Regions from separate parts of the Pantoea sp. CCBC3-3-1 genome, predicted to be linked through region 3. Evidence: predicted binding sites of a transcription regulator. Region 3 holds the regulator's gene; each other region holds the start of a gene.
What was found. Region 3 encodes PurR, which represses purine synthesis genes. Its sites were predicted from a motif close to CANGCAAACGTTTGCNTG; they were not measured.

Region 1: a site for PurR is predicted at 1,588-1,605, ahead of galS (HTH-type transcriptional regulator GalS). Genes of this name have one in related genera too.
Region 2: a site for PurR is predicted at 1,009-1,026, ahead of EHV07_RS23415 (NCS2 family permease). Genes of this name have one in related genera too.
Region 4: a site for PurR is predicted at 1,301-1,318, ahead of purE (5-(carboxyamino)imidazole ribonucleotide mutase). Genes of this name have one in related genera too.

The regions. Positions count from the first base shown of each region.
Region 1 covers NZ_CP034363.1:3,251,286-3,254,405, reverse strand. Annotated here, with positions in the region: gene folE (GTP cyclohydrolase I FolE) at 1-380, shown strand, start outside; gene yeiB (DUF418 domain-containing protein YeiB) at 398-1,561, shown strand; gene galS (HTH-type transcriptional regulator GalS) at 1,714-2,754, shown strand; gene mglB (galactose/glucose ABC transporter substrate-binding protein MglB) at 2,915-3,120, shown strand, end outside.
Region 2 covers NZ_CP034363.1:4,990,938-4,994,057, forward strand. Annotated here, with positions in the region: gene EHV07_RS23405 (MFS transporter) at 1-161, shown strand, start outside; gene yieH (6-phosphogluconate phosphatase) at 240-902, opposite strand; gene EHV07_RS23415 (NCS2 family permease) at 1,109-2,422, shown strand; gene EHV07_RS23420 (4'-phosphopantetheinyl transferase superfamily protein) at 2,466-3,120, opposite strand, start outside.
Region 3 covers NZ_CP034363.1:2,003,408-2,006,527, reverse strand. Annotated here, with positions in the region: gene EHV07_RS09580 (C40 family peptidase) at 331-1,113, shown strand; gene purR (HTH-type transcriptional repressor PurR) at 1,407-2,432, shown strand; gene punR (DNA-binding transcriptional activator PunR) at 2,494-3,120, opposite strand, start outside.
Region 4 covers NZ_CP034363.1:1,243,492-1,246,611, forward strand. Annotated here, with positions in the region: gene purK (5-(carboxyamino)imidazole ribonucleotide synthase) at 1-702, opposite strand, end outside; gene purE (5-(carboxyamino)imidazole ribonucleotide mutase) at 699-1,208, opposite strand; gene lpxH (UDP-2,3-diacylglucosamine diphosphatase) at 1,355-2,080, opposite strand; gene ppiB (peptidylprolyl isomerase B) at 2,080-2,574, opposite strand; gene cysS (cysteine--tRNA ligase) at 2,808-3,120, shown strand, end outside.

The DNA of each region.
Region 1 (3,120 bases), 1.2 Mb from region 3:
TGGATGAGATGGTGACGGTGCGCGACATCACGCTGACCAGCACCTGTGAACACCACTTTGTGATCATCGACGGCAAAGCGACAGTGGCTTATATCCCTAAAGATAAAGTGATTGGCCTGTCCAAGATTAACCGCATCGTGCAGTTCTTCTCCTCGCGTCCGCAGGTGCAGGAACGCCTGACTCAGCAAATCCTGGTGGCGCTGCAAACGCTGTTAGGCACCAACAATGTTGCGGTATCGATTGATGCGGTGCATTACTGCGTGAAAGCTCGCGGCATCCGCGATGCAACCAGCGCGACGACCACAACGTCGCTGGGCGGCCTGTTCAAATCAAGCCAGAACACCCGTCAGGAGTTCTTGCGCGCCGTTCGTCATAGCTAATCGACTCAGGATCCCCGATGCCGCGTATACAGACGCTGGATTTTATCCGAGGCCTCGCCATTCTGGGGATCCTGCTGCTCAATATTAATGCCTTTGGGCTGCCCGCCGCAGCCTATCTCAATCCCGCCTGGAACGGAGCGCCTGCGTTGCAGGATGCGCTAGCCTGGGCCGCTGTCGATCTGCTTGCCCAACTAAAATTTTTGGCGTTGTTTGCTCTGCTGTTTGGCGCTTCGCTCAATATGCTTTTGCCACGCGGCAAGCGCTGGCTACAGGCCAGGCTGACCTGGCTGGCGCTGTTTGGCGTTCTGCACAGCCTGATGTTCTGGGAAGGCGATATTCTGCTCGACTACGGCCTGATTGGCATTGTGGCCTGGCGCATGATCCGCGACGTCGCCTCAACGCGCCAGCTGTTTAACACGGGTGCGCTGCTCTATGTGATTGGCAGTGGCGTGCTGATTGTACTGGGAATGGCCTCCGGGCATCAGCCGGGCAGTTCATGGCTGCCTGACGTCGCGCAGGTGCAATACGAAACGTTCTGGAAAACCCATGGCGGCTGGGAAGCGGTGCATAATCGGGTTGAACTGCTTTCATCCAGCCTGCTGTCGCTGGCAATACAGTATGGCTGGCAGCTGGCAGGCTTAATGATGATTGGCGCAGCGCTGATGCGCAGCGGCTGGCTAAAGGGAAACTGGGGCGTGGCGCACTATCGTCGCACCGCCGTTCTCCTGCTGGGGCTGGCTTTACTGATCCAGCTGCCTGGCATCTGGCTGCAATGGCACGTCGGATGGGACTACCGCTGGGCCGGTTTTTTTCTCCAGGTTCCGCGTGAGTTTGGCGCGCCGCTTCAGGCCGTGGGCTATGCCGCGCTCTGTTTTGGTTACTGGCCAACGCTTGTCCGGCTGAGAATCACCCATGCCGTAAGCTGCGTAGGACGCATGGCGCTGAGCAACTATCTGTTACAGACGCTGATTTGCACCACGCTCTTTAACCGTTTCGGCTGGTTTAATCAGCTCGACCGCCTGTCGCTGCTGGCCGTCGTGCCCGGCGTCTGGCTGGCCAATCTGCTTTTCTCCGTTCTCTGGCTACGCTATTTCCGCCAGGGGCCGGTTGAATGGTTGTGGCGTAAATTGACCGTAGCAGGCGGCGGTCAGCCGTTAACCAAATCAACTTCCCGGCATTGATATCGGTCACAAAGGTGACATCCGTCAATGTAACCGTTTTCATCCCTGTGACACCCCTCACGTAGCGTAAGCCCGCCCTCTGTCAGAATGACCGCCGGAATCACAGTGTCCGGGAGGGCTATGCAAATCTTATCTTCCTCAGGTAGCAGGTCATGATCACCATTCGCGATGTGGCCCGCGAGGCCAACGTATCGGTGGCGACAGTGTCGCGCGTGCTGAATAACAGCGCCGCCGTTACGCCAGAAACGCGTGACAAAGTCCTGAGCATTGTTGAGCGGCTTGGCTACCGGCCCAATGCCAATGCACAGGCGCTCGCCTCACAGGTAAGCGACACCATCGGCGTGGTGGTGATGGACGTGTCCGATCCCTTTTTTGGTGCGCTGGTGAAGGCTGTTGATACCGTCGCCCAGCGGATGCAAAAGCATGTACTGATCAACAACTCCTATCATCAGGCGGATAAAGAGCGCCACGCTATTGAAGTGCTGATCCGCCAGCGCTGCAATGCGCTGGTGGTTCACGCTAAGGCGCTGGGCGATGAGGAGCTCTCCTCGCTGATGTATCAGGTGCCGGGCATGGTTCTGATTAACCGCTCGCTACCGGGCTATGAGCACCGCTGCGTTTGCCTGGATAACCTTAGCGGCGCGCAGATAGCGACCCGCACGCTGCAACAACAGGGGCATCAGCGTATTGGCTATCTGGGTTCCTGCCATGCCATTGAAGACGACGTGCAGCGCCGCGCCGGCTGGCAGCAGACGATGGCGGAGCAGGGAAGCGTACCGCCGGAAAGCTGGTGCGCCAGCGCAGAACCCGATATGCAGGGTGGTGAAGCCGCTATGGTGGAACTGCTGGGACGAAATCAGCACTTAACCGCCATCTTTGCCTACAACGACAGCATGGCGGCCGGTGCGCTTGCCGCGCTAAAAGATAACGGCATTGCGGTGCCGAAGCAGGTTTCAGTCATCGGTTTTGATGATATTCCTATATCCCGCTACACCGATCCCCAATTAACCACCGTGCGTTATCCGATTGTTTCTATGGCAAAGCTGGCGACAGAATTGGCGCTTCAGGGCGCAGCAGGGCAGCTGGACGAGAGCGCGGATCACTGCTTTATGCCCACGCTGGTTCGTCGGCATTCCGTTGGCAGCTGCCAAAATGTGGCACCCGTCACTTACCCGAATAATACCGTCGTGTAACCGTTTTCAATCTGTGAGTAAATTCACAGTTAATTAACATTGTCTTCACTATGATGACAGCCACTTACCGGCTATGAAACTTGATGTAACAAATAACGTCACGCCAGCGCTGTTCCTGACCGCGACGCTGAGAACGACCCTACATAAAACCGGAGATACCATGAAAAAGGCTTTCACGCTCACTGCCCTGGTTGCCAGCATGATGTTAAGTGGCGCAGCACAGGCTGCCGACACCCGTATCGGCGTGACCATCTATAAATATGACGACAACTTTATGTCCGTCGTACGTAAAGACATTGAGAAAGAAGCAAAAAATAGCAGCGATGTTCAGCTGCTGATGAACGACTCGCAAAACAGCCAGTCGAC
Region 2 (3,120 bases), 2.0 Mb from region 3:
GCGGTTTTGGTCCATTGGTGATTGGCCTGCTGGTGATGAAGCTCTCCTTTAACGCGGCCATCACGCTGCTGGCGCTTATTTATCTGCTGGATATTTTCGCCACCCTGTTCCTGCTGCCTAAAAAGCAGGGCAACGAGGATACGCTGGGCGCAATTGGGTAATATTCATGGTCGGATAAGGGCGGCTAAAGGGCAACTTCACGCCATCACTGCGCTGAGCCGCCCTTAGCGAGTCATCGGCTAGCGTGTAATCCCCCAGCCTCTTTCCCGCCACAGCTCCGGCAGCTGCGCCATATCATCAAACGTTGTTACCAGCGGATGATCCAGCGGTTTGTTGTGCGCATCTGCACAGTAATAAAATACCGGAATACCTGCCGCGATACCGGCTTTGGCGCCCGCTTCGGAGTCATCAACCAGGATGCACTGCTCAATGGGAACAGACATCTCTTTTGCCGCATGGAACATCAGCGCTGGATCGGGTTTCCAGCTGGAAAGGGTGTAACCGCTATACAACCGGTCATCAAAAAAGGAAAGCATCCCGGTCAGGCCCAGCGAATGCTGCATTTTGCTCACGGTGCCGTTCGATACCACGCACATTGGGACCGCGATCTTCTCCAGCAAGGCTTTCGCCCCGGCGATGGGCTGTAGCTGCTCATCGAACAAACGGGCTACCTCCTCACGGTAGGCCGGTTCGATCTCCTCTTTCCTGGCTTTAAGAGCATGTTCAGCGCACACATCCGCAATAATGTCGTACAGCTTCACGCCTTTGTACTTTTCAAACATTTCCTGTAGCGAAAGTTCGACACCGAACCGGGCGAACGTATTCACGTAGGCTTGGGTACAAAGCAGTTCGCTGTCCACCAGCGTTCCGTCACAATCGAAAAACACACAGCTAACAGACATCGTGCCTCCTCAGGTTTGCTTTCTTTGCATCACTGTAACGATCCTTAACAGAATTGCGACCTGTAATGTCAATTTCAGTTAGATGCCGCGATCTTCGGGCATCTACAGCGCAATCGGTTGCGAAAAAACCGTTGTGCTATCTGGCAAATTAAAATTTATCGGTTAGGATAGCCGACGATAACTTTTCTCCGTTTTGGAATCTCATAATGAATAACTCAGGTCTACTGCAGCGGATCTTCAAACTCCAGCAACACGGCACCACAGTACGGACCGAAGTCATTGCCGGTTTCACGACTTTCCTGACCATGGTCTATATCGTATTCGTGAACCCGCAAATTCTTGGCGTGGCCGGTATGGATACGCAGGCGGTGTTTGTGACGACCTGCCTGATTGCAGCCGCAGGCAGTATTCTGATGGGCCTGGTCGCCAACCTTCCGGTAGCGCTGGCTCCGGCAATGGGCCTGAACGCCTTTTTTGCCTTTGTGGTGGTCGGCGCAATGGGCATCTCGTGGCAGACAGGGATGGGCGCTATCTTCTGGGGCGCGGTTGGCCTGCTGCTGTTGACCCTTTTCCGCGTCCGCTACTGGATGATTGCTAATATCCCGATGAGCCTGCGTGTGGGCATTACGGCCGGTATTGGTCTGTTTATTGCGATGATCGGCCTGAAAAATGCCGGCATCGTGGTGGCAAACAAAGAGACGCTGGTGGCGGTAGGGGATTTAACTTCGCACAGCGTCCTGCTGGGCGCACTGGGCTTCTTTATTATCGCTATCCTTGCTTCGCGTAACATTCATATTGCGGTGCTGGTTTCTATCGTGGTCACCACGCTGATTGGCCTGGCGATTGGTGATGTAAAGTATGGCGGCGTTTTCTCTGTGCCAACCGGCATGACCTCGATTGTCGGACAGGTTGACCTGGCGGGATCGCTGAATATCGGCATGGCCGGCATCATCTTTTCCTTTATGCTGGTCAATCTGTTTGACTCCTCCGGTACGCTGATTGGCGTGACGGATAAAGCCGGTCTGACCGATGAAAAGGGCACCTTCCCCCGTATGAAGCAGGCGCTGTTTGTCGACAGCATCAGCTCCGTTGCGGGTGCTTTTATCGGCACCTCTTCCGTTACCGCATATATTGAAAGCTCCTCCGGCGTCTCCATTGGCGGCCGTACCGGTCTGGTGGCGGTGGTTACGGGGATCCTGTTCCTGCTGGTGATGTTCCTGTCGCCGCTGGCTGGCATGGTTCCGGCTTATGCAGCTGCTGGCGCGCTGATCTATGTTGGCGTATTGATGACATCCAGCCTGGCGCGCGTGAAGTGGGACGATCTGACCGAAGCCGTTCCTGCTTTCGTCACGACCATTATGATGCCGTTCAGCTTCTCTATTACCGAAGGGATCGCGCTGGGCTTTATCTCTTATTGCGTAATGAAGCTGGGAACCGGCCGCTGGCGTGAAATCAGCCCTTGCGTGGTGGTCGTTGCCCTGCTGTTTGTGCTGAAAATTGTGTTCATTGACGCACACTGATTGAGTACCATGCCTCCTGCACGCTTGTCGTGTGGGAGGCTGTTCAGTCACCAGAGACTTTTCCCGAAGACAGGCTGGTTAATCGTAGCATCCTCGCTCCCAAATTCTGCGCATAAGCAGGAATATCCCGCAGCAGTGTCCAGCTGTCCGCTTCAAACTCCCACAGAGTAAGATGTTCGCTACCGGGCGAAAGCGCACAGGACCAGATGATCAGCGGTTCTACGTCGGAAATGGCCTGAATAGTCGTAAACAATGAGGAGCGAAGCCTTCCTGAAGCAGGCTGCAACTGTAGCGAATCTTTGCCCCTCTCCTTGTCGCCCGTCAGTTTCAAAACGCTTTGTCGCATTGTCCATAATTGCGTCGCTGCCTCATCGGGATCGGCCTGCGCGTTAATCCAGGCTTTTTCAGCGGTGGAAATATCGCGTGAATGCTGTTCCAGCGTCTGGCGACTGTGCGCGCGGACAATTTCCATATCCAGGCCTGCATATCCGCCTTCATCAGCCAGCAATACGCCAACGATGTTGCCAGCATAGGCAATGCTGAAATCGGGCAGATCGCTGTCGGCAAAGTGAGGACGTCCATTGCTGGCCATCACCAGTTCAGGCAGTTGCGGGATGCCGTACACGCGCAACATCATTTCCGCCAGCAGCATGCGGGCAGCCAGATAACGGCTGCGGCGTCGTTCCGGCAGGAACTGT
Region 3 (3,120 bases):
TCTGTTAATTGTAGCGAGTCTGGCCCGTTGATGAAAACGTCATTTTCAGCAGGGTTTTACAGCTAACAAGGCGATGGCCTGCGTTAAAATACCATTTCCCAGCCATCTGGTGTGCTGACTTTAGAAAAAAACCGCGCGAAACTGCGCAGATAAGCAGCTGATTCGGCTAATTTTTACAGCTTTTACGTGTTATGTATTCTTGAAACAAAAAAGCCTAACCCTTTGGTAATGAGTTCGATTAGAATTGTCCGAGCTGTCTGCCCTGGCGCAGATATCCCTAATTATCCAGGCTCTGGCCGCTGGCGGGAGCACAAACTGTTAATGGTAACGATGCGTTCACTCATTACGCTTATCATGCTGGCCTTTGCGCAACTGTTCCTGAATATGGCACACGCATCGCCCCATGCTCCCGTCAATGCCAGCCACCATAAAGTGGACAGCAACACGGCGGCACGTGAAGACGATCGTCGCAAACGCCGCCCGGTAAAATCAACCGGCACGAAAAAAGTCAAAGAAGTCACCGCTAAAAAAGCCCGAACGCCCATCCTGAAGAAGTATAAATTTAAAAAGAAAACCGTTCAGACCGCTGCGCTTCCGCCTAAAAAACGCTATGGCCGTCACTCACGCCACCCGGAAGCGGCTGAATCGCTGACGGAAAATTCTGCTACAGCGCCCCTTAAGCTCAGCAAAGCGCACCGTGTTCGCTATCAGAAAGCGCGCGAAACCGCGATGAGCAAACTCATGGGCCAGCTCGGCAAACCTTACCAGTGGGGGGGGACATCGCCTAAAACCGGCTTCGACTGTAGCGGTCTGGTCTGGTATGCCTATAAAGATTTGGTGAAATTTAAAATTCCACGCACCGCTAATGAGATGTTCCATCTGCGTGACGCGGCGTCGATCAAACGCGATGAGCTGGAGAAAGGCGATCTGGTGTTCTTCCAGATTAACGGACGCGGAACCGCCGATCATGTTGGCGTTTACCTGGGGAATGGCAAATTTATTCAGTCACCGCGTACCGGCAAAGATATTCAGGTTACCGCCTTGAGCGAAGATTACTGGCAGCGTCACTACGTTGGCGCTCGTCGGGTAATGACGCCGAAAACCATTCGCTAACCGAGCCCGACGGGTTATACAAAGCATTAACACAGGCAAAGATTTTCCCCGTCGGGCCGTAAAAATCTCGTTTTCTCGCCCCAGCCTTGTTAGAATCCTTTTTTTGTTGCGCAACACGCCAGGAGGCCAGATTTTATCGGGCTCCGCGGCAGGCTTTTACCGCCTTTTTTTCCTTCCTGACGTATCCGGACCACAAAAAAAACGCCAACCAACGTCAGGTTTCTTTGTTACCAGGCAAACGTTTAACAAGATGCTTATCAGCAAGTTGCGATAGGCGCAGGAGTAGCTATTTCATGGCAACCATTAAAGATGTGGCTAAACGCGCCGGTGTCTCCACCACCACCGTGTCCCACGTCATCAATAAAACCCGCTTCGTCGCTGAAGAGACACGAGAAGCCGTCTGGGCTGCAATCAAAGCATTGCATTATTCCCCCAGCGCCGTGGCCCGTAGCCTGAAGGTGAACAATACCCGGACGATTGGCCTGCTTGCCACGTCCAGCGAAGCGCCCTATTTTGCCGAAATTATTGAAGCGGTGGAAAACAGCTGTTTTGCCAAAGGCTATACCCTGATCCTGGGTAATGCGCATAACGATTTGCAAAAACAGCAGGCCTACTTGTCAATGATGGCGCAGAAACGCGTCGATGGCCTGCTGGTGATGTGCTCGGAATATCCCGATGAGCTGATTCAGATGCTGGAAGATCATCGTAATATCCCTATGGTGGTGATGGACTGGGGCGAATCACGGGGTGATTTTACCGACACCGTGCTGGACAACGCGTTTGAAGGCGGCTATCTGGCTGGGCGCTATCTGATTGACCGGGGCCATCGCGATATTGGTGCCATTCCAGGCCAGCTGGAGCGCAACACCGGCGGCGGCCGCCATGCCGGTTTTCTGAAAGCGCTGGCAGAAGCGGGCATCACCCTGCGTGAGGAGTGGCTGGTGCAGGGCGATTTCGAGCCGGAATCCGGCTATCGTGCGATGCAGCAAATTCTTGCGCAAAAGCAGCGTCCTACCGCCGTATTCTGCGGCGGCGATATTATGGCTATGGGCGCAATTTGCGCAGCAGATGAGATGGGACTGCGTGTCCCGCAGGATATTTCGGTGATCGGTTATGACAACGTGCGCAACTCACGCTACTTTGCGCCTGCGCTAACCACCGTGCATCAGCCTAAAGAGCGACTGGGTGCAACCGCATTCAATATGCTGCTTGACCGCATCACCAGCAAGCGCGAAGAGCCCCAGACCATCGAAGTTCATCCAACGCTGATCGAGCGTCGCTCGGTCGCTGACGGCCCGTTTATGGATTACCGTCGCTAAGATTTTAGCCGGTTATCTGCTTTAATGCAGATAACCGGCGTTTCATTCTCACTCCGCCCGCTTACTCTTCCCGCAACCATTCGCTGTTCAGCGTTTCCGTTTCGCCGAGATAGTCCAGCAGCCAGCTCAGCGCCGGTGATGCCTGTTGTTCCGACCAGCTGACGCAGCAGGGGCTGTCAGGAAAAGCAGGATCCAGGGTAATTTCGCGTAGCGTGCCGTTGCGCAACAAAGGCTGAGCCAGATGGCCCGGCACCATGCCAACACACAGTCCCGCCAGCAAGCAGTCAAACGCACTCTGCCAGTCCGGCACCACCAGCCGTCGCTGGTTATCCAGCGTCCAGGTCGTCCTTTTGGGTAGCGCCCTTGAGGTATCTTCCAGCAACAGCGAAGGCCATTCGCGAATCGCGTCCTCGCTGACGTGTTCCAGCCGTTGCGCAAGCGGATGCGCGGCCTGTACCACACATCGCCAGTTCAACGCGCCCATATTGCGAAACGCAAAGCGACCGCCAACGGGTATCGCCTGGGTAGCGCCAATGGCCACGTCTACCCGACCATCTGCCAGCGCATCCCAGACGCCGTTAAAAACCTCATGCGCAAGATGCAGCTCCATATCGGGAAAGTGGCGATAAAAATCGACCACCAGCTGACGGGTTCGCTCGGCTTTAACAATGCGATCGACAGCAATATT
Region 4 (3,120 bases), 760 kb from region 3:
TAAGCCTTCTGGCACAACGAAACATTCCATCGCCATCACGCCTACATAGTTCAGCTCGTGCATAATGGCCGAAAGCATACTTTCAGCTTGCTTCTGTCGCGCAGCATCGGCTTCTGGCAGCACAACACTGGTACGCAGAATGCCATCCTGATGCAAATTGTGCGTCAGCGGATAAAACACGGTGCTGCCATCGTGCCCGCGTGCACCTACCAGCGACACCTCGCCAGAGAAGTTAATTCCCTGCTCTACAATGCATTCGCCATAGCAATCAGCAGGGAGGGAATCGGTCTCATGCGCACGCAGTCGCCATTGTCCCCGGCCATCGTAGCCGCCGGTGCGGCGCTTAACGATAGCCAGTTCGCCCAGGCGGGCAAAAACCTGCGGCCATTCTGCTCCGTCGGCCAGCAGTTGCCATGGCGCGGTAGCAAGTCCTAACCGATCCAGCAGCTGCTTTTGCGTCAGGCGGTCGGCCAGACGGGGGAAGATATCGCGGTTAACAAAGGCGGTGTGGCTTGCCAGCTCGCGGGTCAGCGCGGTTTCAGGCCAGCGCTCGATTTCTGCTGTGATTACGCTCTGCTGAATGGGGAGGGCTTCTGGCTCGGCATCCAGGCCGACAGGATAAACGGCGATACCCAGCGGCTCACCCGCCTGGCGTAGCATCCGGCCCAGCTGGCCATTTCCTAATACGCAAACCGGCTTCATGCTTCCTCCCGCGGATCCGGGTTATTCAACACGTCATCGGTCTGTGCCTGACGCCAGTTCGCCAACCGACCTGCCAGATCTGCATCGTGCAGCGCCAGAATCTGTGTCGCCAGCAGGGCTGCATTAGCCGCGCCCGCCTTACCAATTGCCAGTGTGCCTACCGGAATGCCGCGTGGCATTTGCACGATAGAATACAGGCTGTCGACGCCGCTTAGCGCTGCGCTCTGTACCGGCACGCCCAGTACCGGCACCAGCGTTTTAGCGGCCAGCATGCCCGGCAGATGCGCTGCGCCGCCGGCACCTGCGATAATCACGTCGAAGCCGTTCTCTGCGGCCTGCTCGGCAAAGCTAAACAGCTTATCCGGCGTACGGTGCGCTGAAACCACTTCGCAATGAAAAGGAACAGCCAGGCTGGTGAGAATTTCCGCGGCAAATTGCAGGGTTGCCCAGTCACTTTTGGATCCCATAACAATAGCAATGCGGGCCGGTGCGGCGTTGGAAGACATGCGGGTCTGACTCCTGTGATTGTACATACGTCATCTGCCAGCCTGCTGGCCGCCAGATGGGAAGGAGAGAGAGAATATCATGACTGTGGGGCCAGGAAAACGTTTGCTCTGGCCTTAAACGCGGCTTATAACGACTTTTCGCCGGCTCAGAAGGGAAAGGAAATCAGTCGGGTTTCGTTCTCACTGACCCGAATCATTGACCCTTCACTGTGCCAGGCACCGAGCACAATGCGTTCTGCTGGCTGGTTATCAACCCTAAGCTGATGAACCGCCGGGCGATGGGTGTGGCCGTGGATCAGGCAGCGTACCTGATGGCGAGCCATGGTGTCCTGAACGGCGGCGGCATTGACATCCATAATGGTGAAATCTTTGCTGCTGTTAGCCTGCTTGCTGCCCGCCCGCATTTTTAGCGCAATGCGTTGACGAATAAACAGAGGCAATAAAAGAAACAGTTTTTGCAGCCAGGGCTGATGTACTTTGCGACGGAAGCGCTGATAGCCTTCGTCGTCGGTACAAAGCGTATCGCCATGCATGATCAAAATCCGTTGTCCGTGGATTTCCAGCACCTGCTCTTCCGGCAGCAGCGTCATCCCGCTGGCGGCGGCAAAGCGTTTGCCCAGCAAAAAATCACGGTTGCCGTGGATAAAATAACAGGGGATGTTGAGCGGCTGTAATTCACGTAATGCGGCGGCTATTTCAGCGTGAAGCGGATCGGGATCGTCATCGCCGATCCAGGCTTCAAACAGATCGCCGAGAATATATAACGCCTCGGCCTGCCGCGCATCACGCCGTAAAAAAGCAAGAAAACCGGCAGTAATTGCCGGTTCTTCTGCACACAGATGCAAATCTGCGATAAACAGCGTGTGAGACATTATTCGCTGACGGTGACTTTCTGGATCACAACGTCATCTTTTGGCACGTCCTGATGCATGCCGCTGCGGCCTGTTGCCACGGCTTTGATCTTCTCAACCACGTCCATGCCTTCCACAACTTCTGCGAACACGCAGTAACCCCAGCCTTGCAGGCTTTCGTCACGGAAATTCAGGAAGTCGTTGTCGGCTACGTTAATGAAGAACTGTGCAGTTGCAGAGTGAGGCGCCTGAGTACGGGCCATCGCCAGCGTACCTTTGGTGTTCTTCAGGCCATTGTTCGCTTCGTTACGGATCTCTTCTTTCGTTGCTTTCTGCGCCATGCCCGGCTCAAAGCCGCCGCCCTGGATCATAAAGCCGTTGATCACACGGTGGAAAATGGTGTTGTCGTAGAAACCTTCACGGCAGTAATCCAGGAAGTTTTTAACAGTGGCTGGCGCTTTATCATCAAAAGTTTTGATAACGATATCGCCATGGTTAGTCTGGAAAGTGACCATATTCTCATCCTGTCAAGGTTGAAGGGTTTAGATTGCGTCGCCGTCGGCGCTCACGCAGGCGCACGACCGCTATAGATAGAGGGCTTTTATATCACAAAAAGTGATGATGAGTCAGTATCGCCGCATAAACGGAGGCAGGCATAGCCTTGCTTTGCGTGGCGGTTACGTTAACAATACGGCAGAATATGAGTTTCACTCGCTAACGTCGCACACGCTAAAAACGGAATGTCTCAATGCTTAAGATTTTTAATACCCTGAGTCGTCAAAAAGAGGAATTTAAACCTATTCATGCTGGCAGTGTTGGCATGTACGTGTGTGGCATTACCGTTTACGACCTCTGTCACATCGGCCATGGACGTACTTTTGTGGCTTTTGACGTCGTGGCGCGTTACCTGCGTTACCTGGGATATTCGCTGAAATATGTGCGTAATATCACTGATATCGACGATAAGATCATCAAACGTGCCAATGAAAATGGCGAAAGCGTCGAAGCACTGACCAACCGAATGATTGCCGAAATGCATGCGGATTTCGCTGCGCTGAATA